3 regions of the Kribbella sp. NPDC005582 genome follow, and region 2 is predicted to be linked to each of the others. Evidence: riboswitches for the same ligand, from Rfam matches in the RefSeq annotation. Region 2 holds a riboswitch; each other region holds the start of a gene.

Region 1 (4,987 bases), on a different contig from region 2:
CGGGCAGATCGCGCGCTCGACGGCGTCGACCTCCTCCCGCGTGATCAGACCACGAACGCACGCACCGACGGCCTCGAAGGCGTCGATGATCGTGACGTCCTTGTCGCCCAACCGGCCGGGCATGATCGAACCGGCGTACAGGAAGACGCTCGCGAGATCGAGCCGCGCGGCCGCCATCAGCATGCCGGGCAACGACTTGTCGCAGCCGGCCAGCAGGACCGAGCCGTCGAGACGCTCGGCCTCCATCACCGTCTCCACCGAGTCGGCGATGATCTCGCGGCTGACCAGCGAGTAGTGCATGCCGACGTGACCCATCGAGATGCCGTCGGAGACGCTGATCGTGCCGAATTCCAGCGGGTACCCACCGGCCGCGTGCACGCCCTCCTTGACCGCCTTCGCGAGCCGATCCAGCGAGAGGTTGCACGGGGTGATCTCGTTCCAGCTCGATGCCACCCCGACCTGCGGTTTCACCCAGTCGTCATCGCCCATTCCGACCGCCCGGAGCATTCCCCGGCTGGCGGTGGCTTCCAGACCGTCGGTGACTGTGCGGCTGCGCGGCTTCACATCGACCATGGGCTCACTCTAATCACGTTGCCGTGGGGATTCGGGCTCTCTAGCGTTCGCGCTGTGGATCCTTATGGTGACGAGAAGCTGGTCGAGCTCTACGACGTCGACAACCCTTCCGGTTCCGATCACGACTTCGTCCGCGCGCTGGCCGACAGTCTCGGCGCGCGCAAGATCGTCGATCTTGGCTGCGGTACCGGGCTGCTGACCCGGACGTTGGCGGTCGGCGACCGTGAGGTGATCGGGGTCGATCCCAGCCCGACGATGCTGAACTACGCGCGCCGCACCCCGAGCACAGTCACCTGGATCGACGGGGACCACTCCGCCATCAAGGCCACCGGGGATGTCGATCTCGCCCTCTCCACCGGCAATTCGGTCATGCACATCCCCGATCTGCCGGCAGCGCTGACCACTCTGGCCGGTGCGCTGCGGACTGGCGGCGTACTGGTCTTCGAGTCGCGGAACCCCGAGGCGCGAGCCTGGGAGTCGTGGACGCGCGAGGCGACGTACGGGGAACGGGATACTCCTGTCGGCCACCTCACCGAGTGGCTCGATCTGATCGAGGTCGCCGACGGCCGGGTCGTCTTCGACGCACACAACCTGTACGACGATGGCCGCGACGATGTCTACCGCACCGAGCTGTATTTCCGCTCGGCGACCGAGATCAGCGACGCGTTGGAGGCGGCCGGGTTTGCCGTTCAGGTGCTGGGCGGTTGGCGCGGCGAGGCGTTCACGCCGGAGTCGCGGTTGATGGTGTTTCGCGCCGAGAAGGCTTAGTCCATCTGCTTCGCGAGGGCTTCTGCGAAGCCGCTGACGCCGCCAACGTAGCCCCACGGCACGCTCTCGATCCGGCCCTTGGTCGCGCAGGCGTGCTCCATCGCCTGCGGCTTCGCGCTCGCCCACTTGAGCGCGAATGCCATCGCGCCGTTCGCCGAGACATCGGCGGGATCCGGCGTACGGGCGTCGCTCCACCACTTGTCGCGGGCGGCCATCAGCTCGGGCCGGCGGCCGGTCACCTCGCGCGCGTACCGCCGCATGCGCTGCACGCGCGGCGGGTCCTTGTCGGAGGCGACCTCGAGCCAGACCTCGTTGAAAACATGGGCCGCAATGCTGCAGAGCACGCTGCCGGGCCGCGCCCGCGCCACCACCGCGTCGCCGAAATCGACCAGCTCGGCGAGCTCCAGACCGGACCACTTCTTCGCCAGCACCTGAACCCGGCCGGTGTGCGCCGCATAGCTGCCCGGGTGGCGGACCAGCGCGGCATGGAAGATCTCGGCCTTGTCCTCGAGCTCCGCCTGCAGTCCCAGGGCCGCCCACTGCAGCACCTCCCACGGCACCGCGTCGTCCGCGGCCGCGATGATCGCGCCCTGCAGCACCTCGGCCGCCGTACGGAGAATGTCGTGGAACATCGCGAGCCGCTGCTCCGACACGTCCTGCGCCAGCTGCCCGGTCCGCACCGCCCACGCCTCGAAGACCAGCGTCTGCCCGAACCACAACAGCAGATCGGGATCCTTCGGATAAGCCTCCAGCCGCAGCTCCAGCTGCTCGCTCCGCCCGATCGCCGCCTTCGCCAAGCCGGTCGCCCGGATCGACCGCAGGTTCGTGTTGGCCGGCGTCACCTTGAGCAGCGCCAGCCCGGTCGACAACTCGCCCTGCCGGACCGCCGCGTACGCCGCGTCGAGGTCGTCGTCGAGCCAGGCCTGGTCGAGCCTGAGGCCGGACGCGTCCGCCACCTTGCGCGTGAAGAACCCCATTCGCGGATCGTAGGACTCCGGGGAGGGCTGTGGTTCGAAATTGCACTTTCCTGCAATAGGCTTTGGTTACCGCGACTGGCGAGGGTGGGTTACCACCGGGGAGCGGACAGCTACGTGGCGTCGTCCGCCTGGGCGCCTCCTTTTCGGGAGGTGTGCTCATGCGCTACGGAATGAATCCTCACCAGGCCGCTTCGACGACGGCTGTTGGTTCAAAGGCACCGTTCACGGTGGTGGCCGGGAGTCCGTCGTACATCAATGTGCTGGACGCGCTGACCGGGTGGCAGCTCGTGCGGGAGGCAGCTGGTGCTTTCGGCGTGCCTGCGGCGGCGTCGTACAAGCACGTCTCGCCGGCCGGCGCTGCACTCGGTATGTCGGTCGCCAACGCGTACCGGCGGGCACGGGATGCCGACCCCAAGTCGTCGTACGGCGATTTCGTGGCGGTCTCGCATCCGGTGGACTTGGAGCTGGCTGGTGTCCTGCGTGGTGTGGTGAGCGACGGCATCATCGCGCCGGGCTACGCACCTGGTGTGGTCGAGGTGCTCGCGGCCAAGAAGCGTGGGACGTATCTGGTGCTGGAGGCGGATCCTGCGTTCGAGCCGCCGTCTTCGGAAGTGCGTGAGCTGTACGGTCTCCGCCTTGAGCAGTCGCGCGACGACCTACCGCTCACGCGCGACCTGCTGTCCGTCGATGTGAACGACGCCGCCGCTCGCGACCTGTTGCTCGGCCTGATCGTCGTCCGCTACACGCAGTCCAACACCGTGGCTCTCCTGAAGGACGGCATGGCCATCGGCATCGGCGCCGGTCAACAGTCCCGCGTCGACTGCACCCGCCTGGCCGGCCTCAAAGCGGCCGACTGGCAGTCCCGCCAGTCCGCCGAGCCGCTCACCGGCGTGTGCATGGTCTCCGACGGTGCCCTCCCCTTCCCCGACAACGTAGAAGTCGCGGCCGGGTTCGGCGTCACCCACATCGCCGAGCCCGCCGGCTCCATCCGCTCCGACCAGGTAGCCGCCGCCTGCGCCGAACACGCCATCAACTGGTCCCCCACCGGCGTCCGCCTCTTCCGCCACTGACGTCTCGTCGGTAACGACACGTAGTACTACCTCCGCGGCCACACGCCCAGGCGTGCACCACCCCACGCCGCCCCACCACTACGTGTCCTTCCCGACGCCTCACCGAAGCCGGAACGTCCCAGCCACCAGCCCGCGCCGCACTGCCTCAGCTGTCCCCGTCACCGACTCGTTGGTGGTGTCGAGAGCGTGGTGCTCCAGCGGCCCCAGGTCGGCGAAGGCACCGTACATGTGACTGATGGCGCCTTCGTCACGGAGCGATTCGGGACCACGGGTTTGAGCGCGAACGATGGTTTCGTCAAGCGCCGGCCGCAGCACGACATACGACAGGACCAGACCGTCGTTCCGCGCGACCGCCCGAAACGGAGGCACGTAATGCGGGCCGACAACACCGTCGACAATCACGTCGTAACCGCCCCGCGCGTACGTTGCCGCCGCGGCTACGTAGGCGTCGACGACCACGTCGTTCTGCGCCGCGGCCTCCGGCAGGTACGGCGGGATGAAGCCCGTGCGGATCGCGGTGAAGAACTGGTCCGTGACGAGATGCACGGCCGGCCGGTCAGCGTCCGACGCGAGCAGCTCGGCAACTGTCGACTTACCGGCCCCCGGCGGACCGGTCAGCACGATCACTTCACCCGTCATCCCGCGAAGCTATCGCGCCGGTGTTAGCCGCCGGCGACGCTGGGGAGGATCAGCAGTTCGGCGCCGTCGGGCAATGGGGTGTCGGGGCCGTCGAGGTCGCGGATGTTGTCGGAGCCGAGGTAGACGTTGACGTGGCGGCGGACTGCTCCTTGCTCGTCCGTGAGGCGACGCCGGAGCGCCGGAGCCGTGGCTGCGAGGGCGTCGGCCACGGTGGTGCCTTCGACCTCGACGCAGTCGGCTCCGCCCGCGAAGGGGCGCAGGACGGGCGGGAGCCGGAGCGTGATCATCGTCAGATCACCGCGGCGCGCAGCGTCAGTACGTCGGGCAGGTGGCTGGCGACCTCGACCCAGGTGTCCCCGGCGTCCGCGCTGGCGTAGACACAACCGTCACGCGTGCCGACGTACACACCCGCCGACTCAGCTGCGTCCGTGGTCAGCGCGTCGCGAAGCACCGGCACATACGAAACCTCCGGAAGCCCCTTCGTCAGCGGCTCCCAGGTCGCACCCGCATCACGTGACCGATAGACGCGACAGCTGGCATCCGTCGGGATTCGGTTGCCGTCGGCCACCAACGGGAAGACGTACACCGTGTCGGGCTCGTGCGGGTGCACTGCGATCGGGAACCCGAAGTCTGACGGCAGTCCGTCCGCGATGCTCTTCCAGATCTGACCGCCGTCGTCGGACCGGTACACCCCGTGGTGGTTCTGCGCGAACATCCGCTCCGGTACGTCGGGATGCCCGGCCAGCTTGTGCACGCACTGACCGAACTCGGGATCCGGGTCCGGCAGGAAGTACGCCTTGATCCCGTGATTCGCCGGGGACCACGTCGCTCCGCCGTCAGTCGTTTGGTAGACCCCGCCGGTCGACATCGCGACACTCACCCGCGCCGGGTCGACCGGATGCGGCAGCACGGTGTGCACCGCCTGACCGCCGAAGCCCGCGCCCCACTGCTCGCGATGCG
Region 2 (4,987 bases):
GCCCTCACCCGCTGACAAACCGCGGCCGGTGGAGACTGGGTCCATGCCAGCCCAAACCCTGACCCTCCTCCGGCCGCGCTTCACGATCACCCACGTCACCGACGGCGTACCGGCTGTCCCGTCCGGCGACTGGTGGGCGATGTCCCGAACCCCTCTCGGTACCACGGTCATCGCCGAGTCCCTTGATGCGGTCGAGCCCTGGCGAGCCTTCTACAACAACGAACCGCATGCTCTGGACCAGCCCGGCATGCTCGCCGCCATCGTCCAGCCGCTGGCCGCCGTCGGACTCTCCGTCTGCGCCGCCTCGACCTACCAGGCCGACCTCGTCCTGGTCGCCGAGCCTGATCTGGACGCAGCCATCCAAACCCTCCAAGCCGCCGGCCACACGATCATCGTGGTGGCGGCGTGCTGAGTGCGGGGGAGATTGCGGCTGGGGTTCGGGCGGGGGCGTTGTCGGCGGTGGCCGTGGTCGAGGAGGCGTTGGAGGCGGCTCGGCGGTTGGATCCGATACTACATTTTCTCGACGAGCTTGACGCCGGTACGGCGTTGCGGCTGGCTCGGGAGGTGGATCCGGGCGGCCCGTTGGCCGGGGTGCCGTTTGTGGTGAAGGCGCGGACGCCGCCGGAGTCGCCGATTCTGGAGCGGTTGCTGGCGGCCGGCGCGATCCCGATCGGTACGGCGACTCGCGCGCGGCCGGGACCGGGGTCGCAGACCTACGGGTGGAACGGGCGTGAGTACACCCGGAATCCCTGGGACGTCTCGAGGTCACCGGGTGGGTCGACGGCCGGGGGAGCAGCGGCGATCGCGGCGGGGGTCGTGCCGTTGGCGACCGGTGGGGACAGCGGTGGGTCGCTGCGGATTCCGGCGTCGTTCTGTGGATTGGTGGGGTTGAAAGGCACCTACGGCCGGGTGCCGCGGGCAGTGGGACGGTCGCTCGGCGGACTGACCACAGCAGGTGTGATCGGCGCGAACCTCGATGACGTGATGCTGGCAACGAGTGTGGTGAGCGGCCCGCATCGGCTCGATCCGACGGCGTTGCCGCAGTGGCCGGAGCCGATCCTTGCCGAGGGCCCCTTTCGGGTGGCGTATCTGCCCACGCTCAACACCCAGTACGCCGTGGATCCGGGCGTCGACCAGGTGATTCGCGACCGGCTCTCGGTGGTCGAGGTGGTCGACGTACCGCTGAAGCTGTTGCCGACCGATGACGCCTGGCAGGTGTTGTCCGCGCTTGACGCAGGCCGGGGAGCCAGCGCTGCCGAGGCGCAGCGGGCTCGTGAAGTGCGGGATCACAACCACACCGCGCTCGCCGACCTCTTCGAGGTGGTCGACGCGCTGGTTACGCCGACCACGCTGACCGTTGCCCACGGCTACGACCAGCACAACGAGAACATCATCGTCGGCGACCCGTGCTGGGCCTTCAACGTGACCGGGCATCCTGCGGTCAGCGTCCCGGTCGGGCTCCTGGACGGTCTGCCGGTCGGCGCGCAGGTGGTGACGCCGTACGGCGACGACGCGACGGCGCTCGCGGTGGCGAAGCGGTTGATGGTCCAGCTGCGTTAGCTGGGGTTCTTGGCGCGCCAGTCCTTCATCGTCTGCTCGAGATCGTTGTGCACGAAGGTGAAGAAGTCCGCCGCCTCCGCGAGCCGGCGACCGACGGTCGTGTCAGGCCCGAACAGCGCAGCGCCGTAGCTGCTGCTCGCGGCCCATTCAGTCAGGGCCTGGTTGCGGCGCTCGAGAATCGCGGCGAAGACGTCCTCGCGGATCCGGTAGTGGTCCTTGCGCGAACCGGGCATCCGCTCCCGGGAGATGAACGACATCTGGATCAGCTGCCGCACCGCGCCGGAGACCGCGGGCTGGCTGATCTGCAGCGTCTCGGCGAGCTCGGCCGCGGTCATCGTCCCGTTCGGGCTGACCAGCATCCGGCCCATCACCCGGGCCGACATCGTCGGTACGCCGCTGCTCGCCATCACACCCGCGAAGCGCTCGACGTACTGACTGATCTCTTCCGTGGTGGGCGCCATGATTGAACCCTACACAAACCGAGCGCCCGCTCCCGGTGACCAGGAACGGGCGCTCGCAGGCGTGATCAGCTGAGCTCGAGGCCCGGGTAGAGCGGGTGCTTATCGAGGATCTCGGCCGAGGCCGCACGGGTCTTGTCGGCGACGCCGTCGGCCAGCACGTACTTCGCCTTCGACGGGGCGCCGGCCGCGGTGGTGGTGGGCGTGGTCGCGGACAGTACGTCGACGATCAGCTCGGCCACCCGGTCGAACTCGTCGGCGCCGAACCCGCGCGTGGTCAGCGCCGGCGTACCGATCCGGACGCCCGATGTGTACCAGGCGCCGTTCGGGTCGCGCGGAACCGCGTTGCGGTTGGTGACGATGCCCGCGTCGAGCAGCGCCGACTCGGCCTGCCGGCCGGTGATCCCGTACGACGAGACGTCGAGCAGAACGAGGTGGTTCTCGGTGCCGTCGGTGACAAGCTTCACGCCGCGCTTCATCAGGCCCTCGGCGAGGGTGACCGCGTTGTCGGCGACAGCCTGCGCGTAGGTCTGGAACGAGGGCTGCCGGGCCTCGGCCAGCGCGACCGCCTTGGCGGCCATCGTCTGGCTGAGCGGGCCGCCCAGCACCATCGGGCAACCGCGGTCGACGGCGTCGGCGTACTCGGGCTGGCACAGCACCATGCCGCCCCGCGGGCCGCGCAGCGACTTGTGGGTGGTGGTCGTGGTGACGTGCGCGTGCGGTACCGGGTCGAAGTCGCCGGTGAAGACCTTGCCCGCGACCAGACCGGCGAAGTGCGCCATGTCGACCATCAGGGTCGCGCCGACCTCGTCGGCGATCTCACGCATCTTGGCGAAGTTCACCTTGCGCGGGTACGCCGAGTAGCCGGCGATCAGGATCAGCGGCTTGAACTCGCGGGCGGCCTCGGCGACCTTGTCGTAGTCGAGCAGGCCGGTCTCGGGGTCGGTGCCGTAGGAGTGCTGGTTGAACATCTTGCCGGAGATGTTCGGCCGGAAGCCGTGCGTCAGGTGACCGCCGGCGTCCAGCGACATGCCGAGCATCTTCTGGTCGCCGAGCGCCTTGCGGAGCTTGTCCCAGTCCTCGTCGGACAGGTCGTTGACGTGCTTCGCGCTCGCCTCGGCCAGCGCCGGGGCCTCGATCCGGTTGGCCAGGATGGCCCAGAAGGCGACCAGGTTCGCGTCGATCCCGGAGTGCGGCTGGACGTAGGCGTGCGGCGCGTTGAACAGGGCCTTGGCGTGGTCGGCCGCGGTCTGCTCGACGGTGTCGACGTTCTGGCAGCCGGCGTAGAAACGGTGCCCGACGGTGCCCTCGGCGTACTTGTCCGAGAGCCAGTTGCCCATCGTGAGCAGGGTCGCCGGGGAGGCGTAGTTCTCGCTCGCGATCAGCTTCAGCGAGGAGCGCTGGTCGGCCAGCTCGGCCTTGATCGCACCGGCGATGGTCGGCTCGACGCTGGCGATCACCTGCAGGGCGTTGTTGTACGCGGCCGACGCCGCGGCGGCGTCGAAGGGTTGAGTCATGATCAAGTCTCCTGCGGTTGCAGTCGGTCGAAGGCACCCAGGCGCACGGTGCCGACGGGTTTCGCTCCCCGGTGGTACTCCACCTTCAGCGCGCCAGTCGCGACAGCGGTCAGCCTATCGTGCGCTCGACGATCTCCCGGAACGGTGTCGTCCGCGGGAGCGTCCCGAACACCCCACCCCAGTCCCCGCCCAGCCGGCTGGCCACAAACGCGTCCGCCACGGCCGGGGTCGAGTGCCGCACCAGCAACGACGCCTGCAAACACAACGCCATCCGCGCCGCGAGCCTCCGCGCCCCTGCTTCGGCGCCTTCGATATCTGCCAACGCCTGCAGTACGTCGTTCACGGCGGCATCCAGCCGGTGGTCCGCCCCCTGCGCCGCGCCGACCTCCAGCAGCCAAGCCTCCAGCGACTCCGGCCTGCGCAGCGCCCGCAGTACGTCGAGCGCGTTCACGTTGCCCGAGCCTTCCCAGATCGAGTTCAGCGGCGACTCCCGGAACAGCAACGGCAACCCCGACTCCTCCACGAACCCGTTCCCGCCGAGACACTCCAACGCCTCGGCGACCATGAACGACGTCCGCTTACACACCCAGAACTTCGCCAACGGAAGCGCAATCCGCCGGAACGCCGCTTCCCGCTCGGCGTTGCCTGCGGTCGAGGCATCGGCGGCGGCTGCTAGGCGCATGGCTAGGGCGGTGGCGGCTTCGCTTTCTATTGCCAGGTCGGCGAGAACGTTGAGCATGGCGGGTTTGTCGGCGAGGAGGCCGCCGAAGGCGGAGCGGTGCTGGGCGTGCCAGGTGGCTTCGACCAGCGCTCGGCGTTGGAGAGCGGCGGAGCCGAGGACACAGTCGAGGCGGGTGGCGGCGACCATCTCGATGATGGTGCGGACGCCGGCGCCCTCGTCGCCGAGGCGGTAGCCGACGGTGCTGTGGAACTCGACCTCGCTGGACGCGTTCGAGCGGTTGCCGAGTTTGTCCTTCAACCGTTGCAACGCGAAGGCGTTCCGGTTGCCATCAGCAAGCACCCGCGGCACCACGAAACAGCTCAACCCGTCCGGCGCTTGCGCGAGCACCAGGAACACATCGACCTGCGGCGCCGAGCAGAACCACTTGTGTCCGTCGAGCAGGTACTCACCGTCCGCACCCACCGGTGTCGCAGTCGTCAGATTGGCCCGCACATCGGAACCACCCTGCTTCTCGGTCATCCCCATCCCGGCCAGCACGCCACGCTTCGCTGCCCCGGGCAACCGCCGTACGTCGTACTCGGTCGAGGCCAGCCGCGGCACCCACTCCGCCGCCAGCCGCTCATCCGCGCGCAGAGCCGGTACGGCGGCGTACGTCATCGAGATCGGGCAGCCGTGCCCGGGCTCGACCTGCGACCAGACGAAGAAGCCGGCCGCGCGGGTGAGGTGCGGCGAAGCCTGGGAACTCGTCCACGGCGCAGCCTGCAGCCCGA
Region 3 (4,987 bases), on a different contig from region 2:
AGCCTCGACGGCAAGTCGAACCGGCTGAGCGCGCTGATCCGGGGCAACCTGGCGATGGCGATGCAGGGTCTGGCCGTGGTGCCGCTGTTCGCGGGCTACGACCACGACCGCAAGGGCGGGCGGATCTTCTCGTACGACGCCACCGGCGGCCGGTACGAGGAGACCCACTTCCACAGTGTCGGTTCGGGCTCGCTGTTCGCCCGGGGTGCGCTGAAGAAGCTCTACCGCGAGGACCTGTCCGCGACCGAGTGCGCGACGGTGGCGATCCAGTCCCTGATCGACGCCGCCGACGACGACTCGGCCACCGGCGGTCCGGACATGCTGCGGCGGATCTTCCCGGTGATCGGTGTGGTCACCGCCGACGGCTACCAGCGGTTGCCCGAGGACGAGGTCGCCACGCTGGTCGACGCGGCCTGGGCGCAGCGCCACGAGCGCCCCGACGGCCCGGCCACGGCGTCCCTGACCTGATCCCATCGACCGATAGAGGACGAAGCCTTCGATGAGCACGCCGTTCTACGTCTCACCCGAGCAGCTGATGCGCGACCGGGCGGACTTCGCCCGGAAGGGCATCGCGAAGGGCCGCAGCGCGATCGCGCTGCAGTATGCCGACGGGATCCTGTTCGTCGCCGAGAACCGCTCGCCCGCGCTGCACAAGGTGGCCGAGATCTACGACCGGATGGCGTTCGCCGCCGTCGGCCGGTACAACGAGTTCGAGAACCTGCGGATCGCCGGCGTGCGGCTGGCCGACATGCGCGGCTACTCCTACGACCGGCGCGACGTCACCGGCCGGGCGCTGGCCAACGCCTACGCGCAGACCCTCGGCGCGATCTTCTCCTCCGGCGGTGAGAAGCCGCTCGAGGTGGAGATCCTGGTCGCCGAGATCGGCGCGACCACGGCCGACGACCAGATCTACCGGCTCACGTACGACGGCTCGATCGCCGACGTCCGCGGGTTCGCGGTGATGGGCGGCCAGGCCGAGCAGGTCGCGGAGTATGTCGGCGAGCATTATTCCGAGGGCATCTCGCTGGCCGGTGCACTGCGGCTGGCCGTGGACGCCCTCGGCCACGACAGCAGCGAGCCGCGCGAACTGACCTCGGACCAGCTCGAGGTCGCCGTACTGGACCGGACGCGTACGCAGGTGCGCAAGTTCAAGCGGATCTCCGAGGAGACGCTGGCCCGGATCCTGTCCGAGTCGCACCCGGCGGCCGATATCGAGGAGGCCACCGCCGAAGCGGCCGAGTCGGAGACCACCTCGGCGGAGACCACCTCGGCGGACACCTCGCCGGCGAGCTCCGGGAGCGACGACGATGCGCCGATCGCTCCGCCGGAGGAGCCCGACGACAGTCGTCCTCTGTGACGGATCGAACCGTCGAAGCAGCCGCCACGTCCGATGTGGCGGCTGCGTCGTCTCGGGCCGCCGACCCGGAGCCCTGGGAGCTGCTGGGGGAGAAGGTCGCCTACCAGCGCTTCCTGACGGTGAAGGTCCGGCAGTACCGGATGCCGGGCGGTCACGAGGTCGAGTGGGACGTCACGGGGCCCGAGTCCGCCGAGGGAGTCGCCCGCGGCATCACCGTCCTCCCGCTGACCCCCGAAGGCCGGATCGTGACGATCCGCATGTTCCGCCCGGGCCCGGACAGCGTGGTCACCAACCTCCCCGGCGGCCTCATCGAGCCCGGCGAAGAACCGGCCGTCGGTGGTGCGCGGGAGCTCGAAGAAGAAACCGGCTACACCTGCGAATCGCTCGAGGTGGTCGGCTGGCTCTGGGCCGGCACCTCGTCCACTTTCCGCAAGTACGTCGCAATCGCCCGCGGCTGCCGTCCGGACGGTGTCCAGCACCTCGACGAGGCCGAGGACTGCGTCCCGGTCGAGCTCACCGTGGACGAGTTCCGCGCCGAGCTCCGTACGCCGGGAGCCATGACCGGCACCGACGCCGCGTACCTGGCGCTGGACCACGCCGGCCTGCTGTAATCGCCCCCCGCACCGGCTCCCGCCTCGCTGCCGCTCGGCCCGCCGGCGCCCCACCCACCCTCGTTCGCGCGCTATCGCGCTTCACTGCCCGCTGCCGCTCGCGGGCTGCCGCCTTCGTGGTGCTGGAGGTTGAGTGGTGGATGTACTCGCCCCCCGCGTCGGCTTCCGCCTCGCTGCCGCTCGGCCCACCGGCGCCCCACCCGCCCCCGCTCACGCGCTACCGCGCTTCCACTGCCCGCTTCCACTGCCCGCTTCCACTGCCCGCTGCCGCGGGTGCCTTCTCGCGCTGCCGCGCTTCGGGTGCTCGCTGCCGCTCGCGGGCTGCCGCGTGGGTGGTGCTGGAGAATGCGGCAGTGCTGCGGGAAGTTGACGATCGCGCCGGAGCCGTTGGTGCATGTGGCGGTGCTGCCGCTTCACGGTAGATCGCTGCCACGGAGCGGCCGCAATCGTCCGCAAAGGCAGGCGTTTCCTCATCCGGGCCGCATCGGTCGTTCGCAATCAGCCGACCCGCGGAACGGCCCGCATCCGGCCTGCGCGGGCTGAGCTCGCGGGTGCTGTATGTCGGGGTGCTGCGCGTCCGTACGGCCGGCAGGAGACCTGGGACGACTCGCCTGCCGGCTGGCCCCAGACCCTCACCATGGAATGGATGAGGCTCCGCGACGAGTACTGATCACCGACCACAAGGTGGTCCAGGACGGCAGCCGTGGCGAGCTGGGCGGCGTCTTCGCGCAGCAGATTCTTGAAGGCGGTCGCCGACTCATAGCGCCGGCGGGCCGAGCGCTAGCGATGCGCGAGCCGACGCCGGGGAGGGAACCACCCCCGCCACTCGGCCTCGTGCACCACGGAGGCGGCAGCCTGCGAGCGGTAGCGAGCAACTTGAAGCGCGGTAGCGCGTGAACGCGGGCGGGTGGGGCGTCGGCGGGCCGAGCGGTAGCGAGGCGGGAGCCGACGCGGGGGGAGAGAACCACACCCACCACCCGGCCCTGCGCACCACGGAGGCGGCAGCCTGCGAGCGGTAGCGAGGCGGGAGCCGACGCGGGGGAAAGGTAAGCTGGCCGCAGGTCCGCGACTGGCGTTGAGGTGGAGTACCACCGGGGAGCGGCCCGCCGGAGATCCGGCTTCGCCGCGCGCCTGGGCACTTGATCCCTCGCCCGAAGGAGTGCGCCCATGACCGCCGACCTGATGATCGGAACCGATCTCGCCGCCGAGATGGTGGCGAACGCCGCCGTCCGCGCCGAGAAGCTGCGGGAGTCGACCGGCGTCCAGCCGTGCCTGGCCACGGTGCTGGTCGGTGACGATCCGGCCTCCGCGACGTACGTGCGGATGAAGCAGAACCGCAGCAAGAAGGCCGGGATCGGCTCGCGCAGTGTCGTGCTGCCGGCCTCGACGACGACCGAGGAGCTGGTGGCCGAGCTGACCAAGCTCTCCACCGATCCCGAGGTGCACGGCATTCTGCTGCAGCATCCGGTGCCGAGCCACATCGACGAGCGCGCGGCGTTCGAGGCGATCGACCCGGCCAAGGACGTCGACGGCGTCACCATGCACGCGTTCGCGGCGATGGCGTTCGGCGAGCCCGGCTTCCGGTCCTGTACGCCGGGCGGGATCATGCGGCTGCTCGAGGCGTACGACGTACCGCTGTCCGGAGCGCACGCGGTCGTGATCGGCCGCAGCCCGATCCTCGGCAAGCCGGCCGGAATGTTGCTGCTGGCATCAGATGCGACCGTGACCTACACGCATTCGCGGACCGTCGGGCTGGCCGACATCGTCCGGACCGCGGACATCGTGGTCGCCGCGGTCGGCAAGGCGAACTTCGTCCGGGGCGACTGGCTGAAGCCGGGAGCTGTGGTGATCGATGCCGGATACAACGAAGGCAACGTCGGTGACGTGCACTTCGAGGAGGCGAGCGAGGTGGCTCGGCTGATCACTCCGGTGCCGGGCGGGGTCGGGCCGATGACGATCGCGCTGCTGCTGGAGCAGACGGTGGATGCGGCCGAGGCTCAATCCGAGACGCCTGTCCAGTCCGTGGCCGGTCTGGCCTAGGCTGTCTACGTCGTGAATGCGGCTTGACGAGGAGGATGACGTGGCGGTGCGGGCGATCCGGGGAGCCACCCAGCTGGACGTGGACGAGCGCGAGCACCTGCTCGAGCGGTCCGCCGAGCTGGTGAAGGCCGTCCTGGAGGCGAACGATCTGGACAGTGCGGATCTGATCAGCATCCTGTTCACCGTCACGCCGGACCTGCACGCCGAGTTCCCCGCCGTGGCCGGCCGCCAGATCGGGCTGACCGACGTACCGCTGATGTGCATGCAGGAGATCGACGTACCGCATGCACTGCCGCGAGTCGTCCGGATGATGGTGCACACCGAGACCGAGCGGTCGCGCGACAAGATCCAGCACGTCTACCTGCACGGCGCGTCGGCGCTCCGTCCCGATCTGACAGGCGCCCAGTGACCGAATTGCGTGGTCCCGTCCGCGTCGTTGGTGCGGGCCTTATCGGTACGTCGATCGGCTTGGCGCTGGCGCGGTTGGGTGTCGTCGTCGAGCTGGTGGACGCGAACCCCGACAACGCGTTGATGGCTGAGCGGATCGGCGCGGGGTCGCGACTTGTTCAGATCGAGCCGCAGTTGGTGGTGGTCGCCGTACCGCCGGATCACGTCGGGTCGGTGATCGCGGAGCAGCTCGCGCAGACCGACGCGATCGTCACCGACGCGGCGAGCGTGAAGTCGAAACCGCTGACGGACGCCCGGCTGCTGTCCGCGGACCTGACCCGGTACGTCGGCAGTCACCCGATGGCGGGCTCGGAGCGCAACGGGCCGCTCGCCGCGCGCGCCGACCTGTTCGACGGCGCGACCTGGGCGATCACGCCGCACTCGTCGAGCTCACCTGAAGCGGTCGAGCTCGTCCGCTGCCTGGCCGAGGCTTGCGGGGCGCGGACGGTCGAGCTGTCCGTCGAGGACCACGACCTGGCCGTCGCGCGGGTCTCGCACCTGCCGCAGCTGATGTCATCCCTGGCCGCCGGCA

What was found. A riboswitch is a leader RNA that binds a small molecule or an ion and turns the genes downstream of it on or off. The one in region 2 is predicted to bind ZMP and ZTP.
Region 1: another riboswitch for ZMP and ZTP. It lies ahead of ABZS29_RS32780 (5-aminoimidazole-4-carboxamide ribonucleotide transformylase); the one in region 2 lies ahead of ABZS29_RS31690 (glycine hydroxymethyltransferase).
Region 3: another riboswitch for ZMP and ZTP. It lies ahead of ABZS29_RS21760 (bifunctional 5,10-methylenetetrahydrofolate dehydrogenase/5,10-methenyltetrahydrofolate cyclohydrolase); the one in region 2 lies ahead of ABZS29_RS31690 (glycine hydroxymethyltransferase).

Annotation. Positions count from the first base shown of each region.
Region 1 covers NZ_JBEXCU010000007.1:205,258-210,244, forward strand. The annotation lists gene ilvD (dihydroxy-acid dehydratase) at 1-573, opposite strand, end outside; gene ABZS29_RS32770 (class I SAM-dependent methyltransferase) at 628-1,341, shown strand; gene ABZS29_RS32775 (hypothetical protein) at 1,338-2,318, opposite strand; ZMP/ZTP riboswitch at 2,380-2,459, shown strand; gene ABZS29_RS32780 (5-aminoimidazole-4-carboxamide ribonucleotide transformylase) at 2,477-3,388, shown strand; gene ABZS29_RS32785 (AAA family ATPase) at 3,488-4,027, opposite strand; gene ABZS29_RS32790 (MoaD/ThiS family protein) at 4,051-4,314, opposite strand; gene ABZS29_RS32795 (exo-alpha-sialidase) at 4,317-4,987, opposite strand, start outside.
Region 2 covers NZ_JBEXCU010000006.1:506,976-511,962, forward strand. The annotation lists gene ABZS29_RS31670 (glycoside hydrolase family 9 protein) at 1-15, shown strand, start outside; gene ABZS29_RS31675 (ACT domain-containing protein) at 44-412, shown strand; gene ABZS29_RS31680 (amidase) at 406-1,560, shown strand; gene ABZS29_RS31685 (MarR family transcriptional regulator) at 1,557-2,021, opposite strand; gene ABZS29_RS31690 (glycine hydroxymethyltransferase) at 2,087-3,535, opposite strand; ZMP/ZTP riboswitch at 3,564-3,646, opposite strand; gene ABZS29_RS31695 (acyl-CoA dehydrogenase family protein) at 3,645-4,987, opposite strand, start outside.
Region 3 covers NZ_JBEXCU010000003.1:875,816-880,802, forward strand. The annotation lists gene prcB (proteasome subunit beta) at 1-468, shown strand, start outside; gene prcA (proteasome subunit alpha) at 500-1,357, shown strand; gene ABZS29_RS21755 (NUDIX hydrolase) at 1,354-1,968, shown strand; ZMP/ZTP riboswitch at 3,024-3,112, shown strand; gene ABZS29_RS21760 (bifunctional 5,10-methylenetetrahydrofolate dehydrogenase/5,10-methenyltetrahydrofolate cyclohydrolase) at 3,136-4,008, shown strand; gene aroH (chorismate mutase) at 4,025-4,417, shown strand; gene ABZS29_RS21770 (prephenate dehydrogenase) at 4,414-4,987, shown strand, end outside.